DNA from 2 places in the Mycobacterium kokjensenii genome. Region 2 is predicted to be linked to the other one. Evidence: riboswitches for the same ligand, from Rfam matches in the RefSeq annotation. Region 2 holds a riboswitch; the other holds the start of a gene.
The links. Region 2 has a riboswitch for S-adenosylmethionine ahead of RCP38_RS02815 (ADP-ribosylglycohydrolase family protein). Riboswitches for the same ligand answer to the same signal wherever they lie in the genome.

Region 1 (7,167 bases), 1.8 Mb from region 2:
GGCACGGATCATCGCCGGCATCGACGCGTCGACGATCACGTCCGACGGCGAGTGGAAGTTGGAGATGCCGTTGGCCGAGTCCACCATCGCCAGCTCGGGACGGTGCTCGTGGCAGGCGTGCAGGTCTTCGATGACCTCTTCACGCTTGGACGCCGGCAGCGTCTCGATCTTGCCGTAGAGGTCGGACAGACCGTTGTTGACGTTGACGCCCAACTCGTCGAAGAGTTCCTGGTGCTTGGCGAACGCGTCCTTGTAGAAGACCTTGATGGCGTGGCCGAACACGATGGGGTGACTGACCTTCATCATGGTGGCCTTGACGTGCAGCGAGAACATCACCCCGGTTTTGCGGGCGTCCTCCATCTGCTCCTCGTAGAACTCGCGCAGCGCCTTGACGCTCATGAACATCGAGTCGATGACGTCGCCGTCGAGCAGCGCCACCTTCTCCTTGAGGACGATCGTCTTGCCGCTGCGGGTCTTCAGCTCCATCTTGACGTCGCGATCGCGGTCGAGAGTCATCGACTTCTCGCCGTGGTAGAAGTCGCCGTGGCGCATCGTGGCCACGTGCGTGCGCGACGCCATCGACCACGCACCCATGCTGTGCGGGTGCTTACGCGCATACTCCTTGACCGCCTTGGGCGCACGACGGTCCGAGTTCCCTTCCCGCAGAACAGGGTTCACCGCGCTACCCAGGCACTTGGCGTAACGGTCGCGGATGTCCTTTTCCTGCTCGGTCTTCGGGTCCTCCGGGTAGTCGGGAACCTTGAACCCCTTGTCCTGCAGCTCCTTGATGGCGGCGACCAACTGCGGCACCGACGCACTGATGTTGGGCAGCTTGATGATGGTGGTGTCCGACAGTTGCGTGAGCCGACCCAGTTCGGCGAGGTTGTCGGGGACCCGCTGCGACTCGGTCAGGTAGTCGGGGAACGCGGCCAGGATGCGGGCCGCCACGGAGATGTCGCTGGGCGTGACGTCGATACCCGCGGGGCCGGTGAAGGCCTGCACGATCGGCAGGAAGGAGTACGTCGCCAGCAGCGGCGCCTCGTCGGTCAACGTGTAGATGATGGTCGGCTTGTCGGCGCACATGGCTGTTCTCCCGGCGTCAGGTTCTGAAACGAACGTTTTGTGCTGCGTGGTACACAGCCGCATCAGTATCGCGTACCTCACCCGCGCACCCGCCGCCGGTGAGCCTGTGGCGACGGTCCCGAAAGATGCGATAGGCTTCCTGACGGTCATGAGTGTCAGCGCGAAGCCCCGGCTTGCTGGCCGGCAACCCTCCAACCGCGGTGGGGTGCCCCGGGTGATGACCGGGTTGAGTAGCCACCTATCGGCTACGCGGCAAGCGCGGGTCCGCCACAACGGGCCCCCCGAGTAGAACAGGGGAACCTGATGCGTGCCTCATTGCGGCCGCTCGTCGGTGGCTGTTGTCGCTGAACCCACGTGATATTCCAGCGACAACCACTACCGAGGAAGCCTTTACCCACATGACCGCCGAGAACACCTCCGACCCGACGGCACGCTGGTCCTTCGAGACGAAGCAGGTCCACGCCGGGCAGACCCCCGACGCCGCGACCAACTCCCGCGCGCTGCCGATCTACCAGACCACCTCCTACACGTTCGACAACACCGATCACGCGGCCAAGCTGTTCGGCCTGGAGGTTCCGGGCAACATCTACACCCGGATCATGAACCCGACCAACGATGTCGTCGAGCAGCGCATCGCCGCCCTCGAGGGTGGGGTCGCGGCGTTGCTGCTGGCATCCGGTTCCGCTGCGGCGACGTACGCGATCCTCAACCTCGCCGGCACCGGTGACCACATCGTGTCCAGCCCGCGCCTCTACGGCGGCACCTACAACATGCTGCACTACTCGCTGACCAAACTGGGCATCGAGACCACCTTCGTCGAAGACCCCGATGACCTGGAGTCGTGGCGGGCGGCGGTGCGACCGAACACCAAGGCGTTCTTCGCCGAGACGATCTCCAACCCGAAGATCGACGTGCTGGACATCCCGGGTGTGTCGGGAGTGGCCCACGACAACGGCATCCCGCTGATCGTCGACAACACCGTCGCCACCCCCTACCTGATCCAGCCGCTGGCCCACGGCGCCGACATCGTGGTGCACTCGGCCACCAAGTACCTGGGCGGGCACGGCTCGACGATCGCGGGCGTGATCGTCGACGGCGGGAACTTCGATTGGACCCAGGGCCGCCACCCGGGCTTCACCACCCCCGACCCGAGCTACCACGGGGCGGTCTTCGCCGACCTGGGCGCACCGGCGTTCGCGTTGAAGGCCCGCGTGCAGTTGCTGCGCGACCTGGGTGCGGCCGTCTCGCCGTTCAACGCCTTCCTGATCGCCCAGGGCCTGGAGACGTTGAGCCTGCGGGTGGAGCGGCACGTCGCCAACGCCCAGCGGGTCGCGGAGTTCCTGGAAGCCCGCGAGGACGTGCTCAGCGTCAACTACGCCGGGCTGCCCAGTTCGCCCTGGCACGGCCTGGCCAAGCAACTGGCGCCCAAGGGCGTCGGCGGGGTGCTGTCCTTCGAGCTCGCCGGCGGTATCGAGGCGGGCCGGGCGTTCGTCGACGCACTGCAGCTGCACAGCCACGTCGCCAACATCGGTGACGTGCGGTCGCTGGTGATCCACCCGGCCTCGACGACACACGGCCAGCTCAGCGCCGAAGAGCAGCTGGCCAGCGGCGTCACCCCGGGCCTGGTGCGGCTCGCGGTCGGCATCGAGGGCATCGACGACATCCTGGCGGACCTGGAGCTCGGCTTCGCCGCGGCCGCGGCCAAGCTCGGCGACTCGTCGGCGCTGGCGGCTCGTTGAGGCGAGTCCCGGTGACGATCTCCGACGTATCCAGGCAGGCGCTGCCCGCCGTGGGAGAGACCGGCGTGGTCGGCATCGGGCCGCTGGTGTTGGAGAGCGGCGCGGTACTCGACGACGTACACATCGCGGTGCAGCGCTGGGGCGAGTTGTCGCCCCGGCGCGACAACGTCGTCATGGTGCTGCACGCACTCACCGGGGACTCCCATGTCGCCGGTCCCGCCGGCCCCGGGCATCCGACCCCGGGCTGGTGGGACGGGATCATCGGGCCCGGCGCCCCGATCGACACCGACCGCTGGTGCGCGGTGGCCACCAACGCCCTGGGCGGCTGCTGCGGCTCCACCGGCCCGGCATCGCTGGCCCGCGACGGCAAGCCGTGGGGCTCGCGGTTTCCGGCGATCTCGATTCGCGACCAGGTGGAAGCCGACATCGCCGCGCTGGCCGCACTCGGTATCACCGAGGTGGCCGCGGTGCTGGGCGGCTCGATGGGGGGCGCCAGGGGCCTGGAGTGGATGGTCGGCCACCCCGACCGGGTCGGCGCCGGGCTGCTGCTGGCCGTCGGCGCCCGCGCGACCGCCGACCAGATCGGCACCCAGAGCACGCAGGTCGCGGCCATCAAAGCCGACCCGAACTGGCAGGGCGGCGACTATCACGGCACCGGCCGTCACCCCGACGCCGGGTTGGCGCTGGCCCGGCGCATCGCGCACCTGACCTACCGGGGCGAGACCGAACTGGACCGCCGGTTCGCCAACGACTCCCAGGACGGCGAGGATCCGGCCGCCGGGGGCCGCTACGCCGTGGAGAGCTACCTGCAGCATCACGGCGACAAGCTGGTGTCGAGGTTCGATGCCGGCAGCTACGTAGCCCTGACCGACGCGCTGTCCGGCTTCGATGTCGGGCGCGGCCGCGGCGGGGTCGCCGCGGCGCTACAGGGCTGCCCGGTGCCCGCGGTGGTCGCCGGAATCACCTCCGACCGGCTCTACCCGCTGCGGCTGCAGGCGGAACTGGCCGAGTCGCTGCCGGGCTGTGCGGGGCTGGACGTCATCGACTCGGTGAACGGGCACGACGGCTTCCTGTTGGAGACCGAGCCGGTCGGCGAGCTGATCCGCAGGACGCTCGCCCTGGCCGAAAGCGCGCAGCGGCGATGAGCCCGGCCGGGCAGGGACGCCGCGACCGCTCGCTGTCGTTCGGCTCGCAGGCCGCCGCCTACGAACGGGGCCGGCCGTCCTATCCCCCGGACGCCATCGACTGGCTGTTGCCGCCGGGGGCCCGCGATGTCCTCGACCTGGGCGCCGGCACCGGCAAGCTCACCGCACGCCTGGTGGAGCGGGGCCTGGACGTGGTGGCCGTGGATCCGATCGCGGAAATGCTCGAAGTGCTGGCCACCGCGTTGCCCGGCACCCCGGCGCTGCTCGGTTCCGCCGAACAGATCCCCCTGCCGGACAACAGTGTCGACGCGGTCCTGGTGGCCCAGGCCTGGCATTGGTTCGATGCCACCCGGGCCATCCCCGAGCTGGTGCGGGTACTGCGCCCGGGCGGTCGGCTGGGCTTGGTCTGGAACACCCGCGACGAACGTCTGGGCTGGGTCAAGGAACTCGGCAACATCATCGGCCGCGAGGACGCCCGTGACGTGGTGGAGGCCGGTGTGCACCTGCCCGCGCCGTTCGGCGAGATCGAGAGCCACCAGGTGGAGTGGACCAATTATCTGACGCCGCAGGCACTGCTCGACCTGGTCGCCTCGCGTAGTTACTGCATCACCTCGCCGGACGCGGTGCGCACCAAGACGCTGGACCGGGTCCGCACACTGCTGGCCACCCATCCCGCACTGGCCGGCGCGGCGGGACTGTCGATGCCCTACGTCACCGTGTGCATGCGGGCCACGTTGAGCTGAGGGCCGCGTTCCCCGCGGACGAGCGTGCGCGGTTGTACAGAATTCACGGCGCGTCGCCGTGCAGACCCGCACGCTCACCGCACATCGGGCCGGCCGGCGGGGCTTAGGCGCTGAACAGGTCGGTGAAGTCGCCCACGATCGACTGCAGCGCCGCGCCGACGCTCAACAACTGGAACCCGATCGCGGTGGTCACCAACCCGACGTCGGCGGCGATGGGCAGCCCGATCGCGTTCACCAGATTGGTCAGCAGGTCGTCGTCGCCCATCAGCGAGTCGAAGAAGACGCTCACGTTGTAGGCGGGCATGGTGGTCAGCAGGGCGTTGATGATGTCGGCCGTCGGCAGCAGCACCGAATACATCGTGGCGGCCGCACCGGAGATCGTGTTGACGACGTCGAGGAGGCTGGGCAACGCGAAGTCGGTCAGCGAACCGGCCGCCTCGGAGACGTCGCCGAACGACAGGTGCCCGAGGTCGTAGATGAAGGCGTTGACCCCGTGCTGCAGTCCCTGCCCCAGTGAGGTCAGCAGCTCCATCACATCGATGTCCTCGGGGAACACCCCGAACGGGGTGGTCAGGTTCGCCGGACCCATGTCCCAGCCGCCGTGGGTCAGCTCCCCGTCGACATAGGTGTCGACGTTGCCGTAGCCGAGGTCGACCAGAATCCTGGTGACCGGCTCCAGCAGGTCATAGAGGGGCTGTCCGATCACCGGGATGCCCAGCAGCATCTGCAGCAGCGGCAGCGTCTCGGTGGGGATCACGTAGTAGTCGGTGTTCGCCGCGGCCGAGACGCCCTCGGGAAGCTCCAGCGGCCCGTCGTAGTTGGTGGAGCCCAGCAGCAGTTCCGCGGAGTCGATGGCACCGTCTTTGGAGTAGCCGGGACCGTGCACCATCGCGATGCCCAACACGGCGTTCAGCGTCGACAGGAAGTTGAGCGGGTACCGCGGGAAGTCGGCGAACCCGTCGTATTCGGCGATGTAGATGTCGGTCGCATACGGGGTGTCGCCCGGCGTGCCCCCGTAGAAGTCGATGCCCAGGGACGGGATGTAGAGCGGGACGTCCGGGAGCGCGAAACGGGACAGCAGGCCGCCGTTGGGGAACATCTCGTTGGCCAGCAGCACGAACGACAACTGGTCGACGTCGGGTGCGCCGGCGCCGAGCGCGGCCAGGTCGTTCATGGTCAGCGAGGCCAGCACCGCGCTCTGCGAGACGCCGTAGGCCACCACCTTGTCGCCGGCCTGGATGTGGTCGAGGATCGTCTGGTCGAGAATCCGCACACCCTGGTCCACCGAGACGTCCAGCGGCAGGCTCTTGACCCCGGTGCCCGGGTACAGGCCTTCCGGGGTGAAGACGCCGTGCATGGTGTAGTCGCCGTATCCGAGGTGCCCGAGGTAACGCTCGGCCCAGGCGAAGTCCAACGCTCCCGGGATCGGCGTACCGCTGCCGCCCATGATCAGGGCAACGTTGTCCATCAGTGCCACGTCGGCGGTCACCGTCGGCGATGGGGACACCGATCCGGGCACCAGGATCGGCGAAGCGACCAGAGCTGCGGCACCGGAGACGGCCACCGCGGCAGTGCTCAACGAACGGAACGTGGGGCTTACCTTCACGACGACCTCCGGCAGCGAACGCAGAACTGCTTATTGCTTGCCTAAGCCTATCTATAACATTACAAAAACCTGAAACACGTATGAATATTTCAAACTTTTGACTGTATAAATTTCCATTGTTCGGGGCATTCTTCCGGCTTGCACGCTCATAATGCGACTGATGATTCGGATCGGGCGGCGAAACCAGTTGATGGTGGACTCCGATCGGGGGCCCGCGTCGCCGGTCCACTCCGGAACCCCGTAGGCAAACCGTGACCCGATGGACTCGTCGGCGTTACCGCTTTGATGCAGAATTTCAACGGGGACGTGCGGTGGCCTTCGGAGATCTTCGGGGCACCGGACGACGACGAGGGGGACGCATGGGGAAATTCTTGGTCGACGCGGGCTGCGCAACGGCGGCCGCACTGCTGGCCACCGCGGGATTCGTCGCACCGGCGCAGGCGAGTCCGGTCGATACGTCGTTCCTGTCCGACCTGACCGGAGCGGGCATCCCGGTCGCCGATCCGGCCGCCACCGCGTCTCTCGGCCAGTCCGTCTGCCCCATGTTGAGCGAACCCGCCGGCACCGCGGCCTCGGTCGCCGCCCCCGTCGCCGCCATGGGCGGCGGACCCGCCATGTCGCCTGAGATGGCTCGCCTGTTCACCGAGATCGCGGTGCAGGTGTACTGCCCGCAGATGCTCTCGCAACTGGCCAGCGGCCAAGTGCCGGAGCTACCGCAGATTCCCGGGATGGCCGTCGGTATTCCCGGTCTGTCCGACGGGGTTCCCGCGATCCCGGCGATCCCGGCGATCCCGCGCGCCTAGCAGGGCCGCTAGCTGGTCCCGAGCGGGTCGATGGTCGCGGCCACATAG
Region 2 (7,167 bases):
TCGTCGATGCGGTGCACGTGGCAACATCGGGTCCGCTGCACGGATAGGTGACAGTTCCTGTGACGCAGCCTGACTGGTGCGTGTGGTCATGATGGTTTCGAATTAAATCAGGGTCAACCGGCCGAGGGCGAGTTGGTGCCGGCGGAGGTGCCTAAGCAAGGGAGATCAATTGCCCAAGCAGCGGAGAATCTGCGACAACGGTGTCCGCAGAGAATCCGTCGAGCGGTATCACTGCTGCTGCGCGAATGCTGATTGACAAGCGCGACTCATCAACGCCCCCTCCTCCGATCGCAGCAAGGCGACCAGCTGCTTCAGCCCGAGCGTCCTCGTCCAGGTCCATACGGAGCATGAGAATGTCGCTAGCGTAGTCGGGAAGTCGGCCCCAGCCATCACTTTGATCGTGAGTTGACCGAAAGTAGCTCGCCACATCCCGAAACAAGATTGTTGATAGAGGAAGTGATTCGCAGAAGTACGGTTCGGCATTAAGGCCAGCAGTTGTGCTGGTTGTTGATCTGGACAGGATCTGGCACACGCGCTCTGCGTGCAACACCGCCGCACCCCAACCTCTCAGGTGAGATGCGCCCGGTCCATTCTGAAGCGAACCCCACCACCAACGGGGCGCGCTGCCCGTAAGTAGGTAGCGAACGAGGCTTGCTTGTGCAACATGTGATCGTGATCCTCGCCATGGCGGCGTGTCTGGTGGGTTCCAGCCGTTGTAAAAGCAGTAGTACGGATGCACTTCGTGCCCGGGTCGCGCCAACGCATCATGGCCCTTAGCGGCTTCCGCTAGCAGATTCTTCATCTGTTGCCCCGTTGAGTGAGGATGCAGAAGCTCGCTATAGCGTGGAGTGTCGTTCTGCGTTTCGGGTTTCGGGTTTCGCCTGGAACCGCAGGCATCGCCACCGCGTCCCTCCGCCGATCCACCATTCCCAGTCGGCTCCAGTAGTCGCTTCCTCCTTGCGGGTGAATTGGTACTGCGGGACTCCTTTCTGGTTCGCGTCTGTGCCGCGCAGCAATTTTTTGGTGAGGAACTCTTCATCGAGGACCGATGAGCCAGGTATGCGAGGTCCCCACTCTTTCTGGCGTTCAGACCAGGTTTGCATCCCAAACGTGTCGCACGCTTCGGCTGTCTTGATCAACCGACTCAACATCTCAATGCGTTGCATCTCGACACTCGCTTCTGCATTCCAGCATTCTGGCAGCCGCGGCGCAGAATCTCTACATCGTGGATCCAGCCGTCGCCGAAGTCATAGTGGTATTCGAAGCCGGGCGCCAGGTCTGCCAGCCGGGCACCGGCCTCGTCACGCATATCTTCGGGCCACACCTTCTTCGTCGGGGATCACCATGCCGTACGTGGCGTCGGCGGTGACGAATTGGTGCAGGTGCGAGTCCGTCCAGCCGATGCCGGCCTGCAGCAGATCGTGTAGCTCGGGCAAGGTGGCCGTCGACGGCACGTCGAACACCCGGAGCACCTTCGGCTCGACGTCGCGCAGCACCACCTGCAGCCGAGCGGTGATCACACTGCAGCCATCGCTCCCGGTGCCGCACAGCACTTCTTGTATTTGCGTCCCGAACCGCACCAGCACGGATAGTTCCGGCCCGGCGGCCAGGCGATCAGCGAGGCGGCATCGGTGATCGCCAGGTGCTCGGCGTATCCGATACGTGACTCAGCGGAGTCGGGGTCCCGGTCAGCTTCGGCACACCAGGCGGTGAACGCCGCCACCGACACCGGCGCGATCACCAGGGTGGGAAATCCCGCTTCGGACAGCTCCTCGAGCCGCTGCTGCAGCGCGACGCAGTACGTCGAATGGGGTAGCGGCCCCGCCGATTCGGCCATCAACTCGGTGGCCGCAAACTCCGGCCATGCCGCCAGTGCGTCGTCGTAGTCGCCGGTCGGCAGCCAGGCGAGCACCATCTTGTCGAACGGGTCGATCGGGGAGTCCTCCGCCGGCATCGGCCACTCCGGATGGTCCTGCTCGAGCGCGTCGAGAAACTCCTCCGCCTGCTGCTGCAACTCGTCGGCGGACTGGCCGAGGTGTTCCAGACTCTCCTGGCGCAGTTCGTACAGCTGGTCGGCTGCGCCCTCGGGGTCACCGGTGGCCAGCGCCAGTTGCAGGCCCTTGGTCAACCAGTCCAGTGCGGTGACGTGGTCACCGGTCTCGGCGTACTCCAGCCCGGCATTGTTGTACAGCCATACGTCATCGGGGGTATCGGCGAGCACTGCCGCCCAGATCGGCTCGGCTTCGGCGATGCGGCCGGTGCGCATCAGGATCTCCGCGCGCAGGCACCGTGCGTCGGGTGTCAGTTCCAACCCGGTCTCGACGGCCCGGTCGGCGGCCACCAGCGCGTCGTCGTAGCGGTCCAACGCCTGGTATTCCTCGCTGAGGTACAGGTACAGCTCGCCGAGCTCGAAATGCTTCGCGGCGCGCTTGTCGGTGTGGCAGGCCTGAACCGCCTGTTCCAAGGCGGTGACGAAACGTTGGTTGTCGCGGGGTTCGGCGGTCGCCGCGTCAAACAGTTCCTGTTCCAGCTGCGCCCATGGATTCGCCATGGCCGTCATCCTGCCGTATGGGGGTGGGCGCCGCCGCCTACCGCCCCTGATCGCGCTGCGGCGCCCACCCGACATAGGTCAGATACAGCCCGATCAGGGCGAACAGCACGTAGGCGGCGCGCGCCCAGCCCTCGGCGTGCATGGCGATGTTGGCAGTCGACATCCCGGCGTCGGGGAACACACTCAACGCGAACCCCTTCAGGGCGGTGATCCAGCCCGTCACCGAGACGAAGAGCGCCGCCGGGCCCCGCCAGTACGGGTGAAACGCGACCACGACCAGACCGGCCAGCAGCGTGAACGCCCCGGCGACCCACAGCAACAACGGATCGGTGCCGGACTCCGAGGCGCGCTCCCAGACCTGCGGGGCACGGAAGATCGCCGAGGCGGTGAGGATCACCAGTAACGGGCCGAGCACGCGCGCGAACATCCGGGTGCGGTCCTGCACGGCGGTGGTGGGAGATAGAACCGAGGTAGCCATTGTTCTGCCCTCCTAGGGTTATCTCCCCAGGTTACGAGCGTTATCTCCGCACCGCTATCGGCGGCGCCGACACGTTATCAGCCCGATACCCGCCCGGTGCTGGTGTCCAACGTCAGATCCCACGCCGCCAACCACGGCGTAATGGTCTGGGCGATCGAGAACGGGTGCGGGTCTTCGCACTTGGGTTCCGAGTAAGTGCCGTCGGAGACCGCGATATAGATGCCGACCGCCTCGGCGGTACCGTCCTCGCGCAGCCGGTAGGTGGGCCCACCGGAATCCCCGCAGGTGCCGCCGGCCTCGAAGCGGACCTTGTTGGCCTCGCTGGCCACCACCGGCCCGCATACCGGACCTCCGCTGCGGATCCCGTAGTGACACAGCACATCACCGACGTCGACGTGCTCGGCGACACCGACCACCGGATGTCCGTCGACCATCGAGGTCAACGGGATCTTGCCCGGATCGTCGATGCTGATCAGCCCGATGTCGTAGTCGTCCCAGGTGCTGCCGTCGTGCACGGTCTCGGTGAACGCGCCGATGGTGCGAAACGCCCATACCCCGCCGTGGCGGATGTCGACCTGTCCGGCACCGCCGTCGGGGTTGCAGTGCCCGGCGGTCAGCAGCGCGGGCCGGTCATCACGGGTGCGCACCAGGAACCCGGCGGTGCAGATCTTGGTCTCCGGTTGGCCGTCGGAGACGACGCTGATGCCGATACCGGGCCCGATCGCGTCCGCCGAGGGGATGGTCGCCTGGGAATGCATCGGGTGGGTGCGATTGACGTGCACCAGGCCGGCGAAGATCGCGGCCACCACCACGGCGATCCCGATCCGCCACGCCACGGTCTTGGCGGTCTGCCAGCGGCTTCCTCCGGTCACCGTCGTCAGGGTAGCGGCCCGCTCAGATCCCGCTGATGCCGAGCAGCGCTTGGATTACCTGGACGCAGAGGATGGGGACCAGTAACACGATCATGATGATCCACAGCGAGAGCAGTACCTTCCAGACGATCACGTGGACCCACGCCATCGCGATGTAGAGGCCCATGATCGCGTTTGCGTATCTGGCCAGCAGGAAGCTGATCCGGTCGCGGAGTTTCTTCAGCACGTGATTGCTCCTTTCTGAACAGCGGACAACGGGCCGCGAGCGGCGGCGGAGGTTCGCTACCGCAGTGGGCGAGGCCGGCGGAGGCGCGGGGAGACAGCCGTCGCTGCGCATGTCGTGCCGTTCTGGTTTCGCCACGTTCGGGCGGACACCGCTTGCACACCCGGTCGGTGTGCCGGCTCTTCCCCTGGGGCACCGTGCGGTGGGGCGCGGTTGCCGTGACAGCGGGCCAGGTACCCGATCTGCTGTCCTCTCTTGAGCCACTTACATGATAGATCGGGGGTACGACACGTTCCGGTGTCGACGGATCAGGCTGGGGCAGTAGGTGATCCGACCCGGTCGTCTGCTCGTCGGCGGCCTCCGGTATACTGAATCTGCTTCACGAGTTGCCGTCGACAAGCTCCGACTGGATGGCACGCCAACCCCACGCTCGTGGGTGGCTCGGATGACGAAGCGGCCGACACCGACCGGTGTCCGGCAAGAGCGCCTCTTCGATGAGGCCCGGGCATTCAGGAGTAATGCAATGGGCAACACCAGATCTACGCCTTTGACCACGATTCGACGTGACCGCGCCCGCGGCGGCCTGCTCGGCGCCGCAGCAGGCGAGGCGCTGGCCGCCGCGAACGGTGGGGCGTGGGCAGGCGGCACGGCCAGGGTGATTCCGGTCGCCGAGTTGCTAGCGGCTGGCGCGGACGTGCGCGAGAAAGGAACTCGCGAACGCATTGCCGCGCGCTGGGATTGGTGGCGAGGATCCGCCGGCGGCGGGGATCGGACCACTTCGGTGATACCGGCCGCGCCGGCGGCATTGGCTTGCCTCGGCGACGCCGCCGAACTTGCCGGCGTGGTCCGGCCGATTGCCGCACTGATCCAGCACGATCCCGACGTCTCCGACTCCGCGGTGCTGTGGTGCGCCGCGATTCGCCATGCGATTCTGACCAGAGAACTCGATATCCGGGCGGGCCTGCAACTACTGGAATCATCCCGACAACGGTTGTGGTCGAACCGATTCGATGAAGCCGAACGCCATGACCCGTCGGCGTGCGCCGCGAACGGTGAGAGCCGGGGTGCGTTGCCGCGCGCGTTGTCGACGATCGTGCACACCCCGATCCCCGACGATGATCCCGCCAACGGGGTGTTCCGCGTCGATCACCTGCGGAACGCGGTGCAGGCGGCGGTGCGTGACGGCGCATCGACTGAGGAGGCCGCGATCATCGGCGGTCTGCTCGGTGCGGTCTACGGTGCCTCGGCGGTCCCCGGAGACTGGCGGCTGACGCTGCGCGGCTGGCCCGGCATACGTGCCCACAGCCTGGACGCCTTGGCCGACACGATCATCGGGTGGGCGGGAGCCGAGCGGCGGAACGACACCTCGGTGAACAAGGTTCAGCTGGAAGGGAGCCGGCATCCCCACGACGATGACCTCTGGATCGGCGGCGTCAGCCCGTATGCGCGGGTGACATCGCTTCTGCGCCCGGGCCTCGACGTGGTGGTGACCTTGTCCGAAGCGGGTGACCCCGATCCGTGCTACGGAGTCATCACGCTCGACGTGCGACCGGCGGATTTCGGTGGTGACACCGTCAACGTGGATTTCGGGCTACTCGATACGGTGCGTGTCCTCGAACGCCTTCGGGCCGACGGCCGGGCCGTGTTCGTGCACGCACTGCTCGGCACCGGCCATGCGGTAGCCGTCGGCGCGTTGTACGGGGCACGCCGGCGAGGCATCGGGATCGAAGACGCACTTCGCGACGTGGTCGAGGCGTTGCGGCGCCCCGTCGATCTGGACGACGAGGTACGCGCGGCACTGTATCGCCTGGCGGGTGCGGCATGAGCCGAGGACCAGAGCGACTGCAACCCGCCATTCGGTTCTCAAAGCACGCCCCGAACACCTGGGGCCCGTACTGGGATGCGATCTTCGGCTGGGAAGCCGGTACCGAGCGACTGGTGACGGGCTTTACCCAGTGGAAACTCTCGTCGACCGCGGTAAACGTTGCCCGCGGCTACTGGAATCGTCGCGAATACCACCGCCTGACATACGAATCCGTCTACGGACCGGATCCGGAGCACTGGCCGTCCCAGCATCCCGGCGTCGTGCTGGGCGATCGTCCTGGATGCCTGCGGTGCCACTACCTGGGGCCGCGTACCGCGCCGCCTGACGCACTCGACTTAGTGTGGCGCCACGAAGCCTCCGGCGGCGAGATCCGCGACGGGGCCAGAAGACATGTCGGTACCGACTGAAACAATCCAGAGGCAGGAGAAAGGGAGGTCCTCAGTGGCAGATTCCACCGTGCAGGGCTACGACATCATCGGCGACGTCCACGGCTGCGCCGACGACCTCGAAGCGCTTCTGACCCGACTGGATTACCGGAAAGCCTCCGGCGCAGGCGAATACCGGCATCCGGAACGGCAGGTGATCTTCGTCGGTGACCTGATCGACCGCGGCCCCGGACAGCTGCGCGTGCTGGAAATCGCCAAAGCCATGGTGGAGGCCGGCAGCGCCCAGATCGTCATGGGCAACCACGAATTCAACGCGCTGGCCTACCACACCGAATGGCCGGAAGGTAGTGGGAAGTATCGGCGTCCGCACGATGATCCGGACCACCCGAAGTCCGAACAGAACGCCCGGCAGCACCGGGCCTTCCTCGACCAGCTGACCGCGAAGCAGCAGCGTCACTACCTGGACTGGTTTGCCACCATGCCGCTCTGGCTCGACTTGGCCGGCCTGCGGGTGGTGCACGCCTGTTGGCACGACGAGTCGATCACCGACGTGCTGCAGCACTGCGGAACCGACGTGCCCTTCGGCGAGACCGCACACTTGGTGGACGCCACCGACGAAGATCATCGGCTGTACCGCGCAATCGAGAACCTGCTCAAAGGCCCGGAGATCAGCCTGGTCGAACACGGCCAGCCCCCCTACGTGGACAAGGGCGGCGACGTTCGCCGTCGGGCACGCATCCGGTGGTGGGACAGTGAAGCGCGCACTCTGCGTCAGATCGCCGAGATGGGGGCGGTGAAATCGGCCCACTGCGGTCATCCCTACCCGAATCTT

Region 1: another riboswitch for S-adenosylmethionine. It lies ahead of RCP38_RS14650 (bifunctional o-acetylhomoserine/o-acetylserine sulfhydrylase); the one in region 2 lies ahead of RCP38_RS02815 (ADP-ribosylglycohydrolase family protein).

The regions. Positions count from the first base shown of each region.
Region 1 covers NZ_OY726394.1:3,123,888-3,131,054, forward strand. Annotated here, with positions in the region: gene RCP38_RS14645 (NADP-dependent isocitrate dehydrogenase) at 1-1,083, opposite strand, end outside; SAM riboswitch class IV at 1,228-1,348, shown strand; gene RCP38_RS14650 (bifunctional o-acetylhomoserine/o-acetylserine sulfhydrylase) at 1,482-2,822, shown strand; gene metX (homoserine O-acetyltransferase MetX) at 2,834-3,967, shown strand; gene RCP38_RS14660 (class I SAM-dependent methyltransferase) at 3,964-4,710, shown strand; gene RCP38_RS14665 (PE-PPE domain-containing protein) at 4,814-6,316, opposite strand; gene RCP38_RS14670 (DUF732 domain-containing protein) at 6,676-7,119, shown strand; gene RCP38_RS14675 (DUF3017 domain-containing protein) at 7,128-7,167, opposite strand, start outside.
Region 2 covers NZ_OY726394.1:602,369-609,535, forward strand. Annotated here, with positions in the region: gene RCP38_RS02785 (hypothetical protein) at 1,145-1,309, opposite strand; gene RCP38_RS02790 (IS1096 element passenger TnpR family protein) at 1,302-1,520, opposite strand; gene RCP38_RS02795 (tetratricopeptide repeat protein) at 1,517-2,551, opposite strand; gene RCP38_RS02800 (hypothetical protein) at 2,589-3,029, opposite strand; gene RCP38_RS02805 (chymotrypsin family serine protease) at 3,107-3,901, opposite strand; gene RCP38_RS02810 (hypothetical protein) at 3,924-4,127, opposite strand; SAM riboswitch class IV at 4,271-4,385, opposite strand; SAM riboswitch class IV at 4,502-4,614, shown strand; gene RCP38_RS02815 (ADP-ribosylglycohydrolase family protein) at 4,648-5,949, shown strand; gene RCP38_RS02820 (hypothetical protein) at 5,946-6,356, shown strand; gene RCP38_RS02825 (metallophosphoesterase) at 6,391-7,167, shown strand, end outside.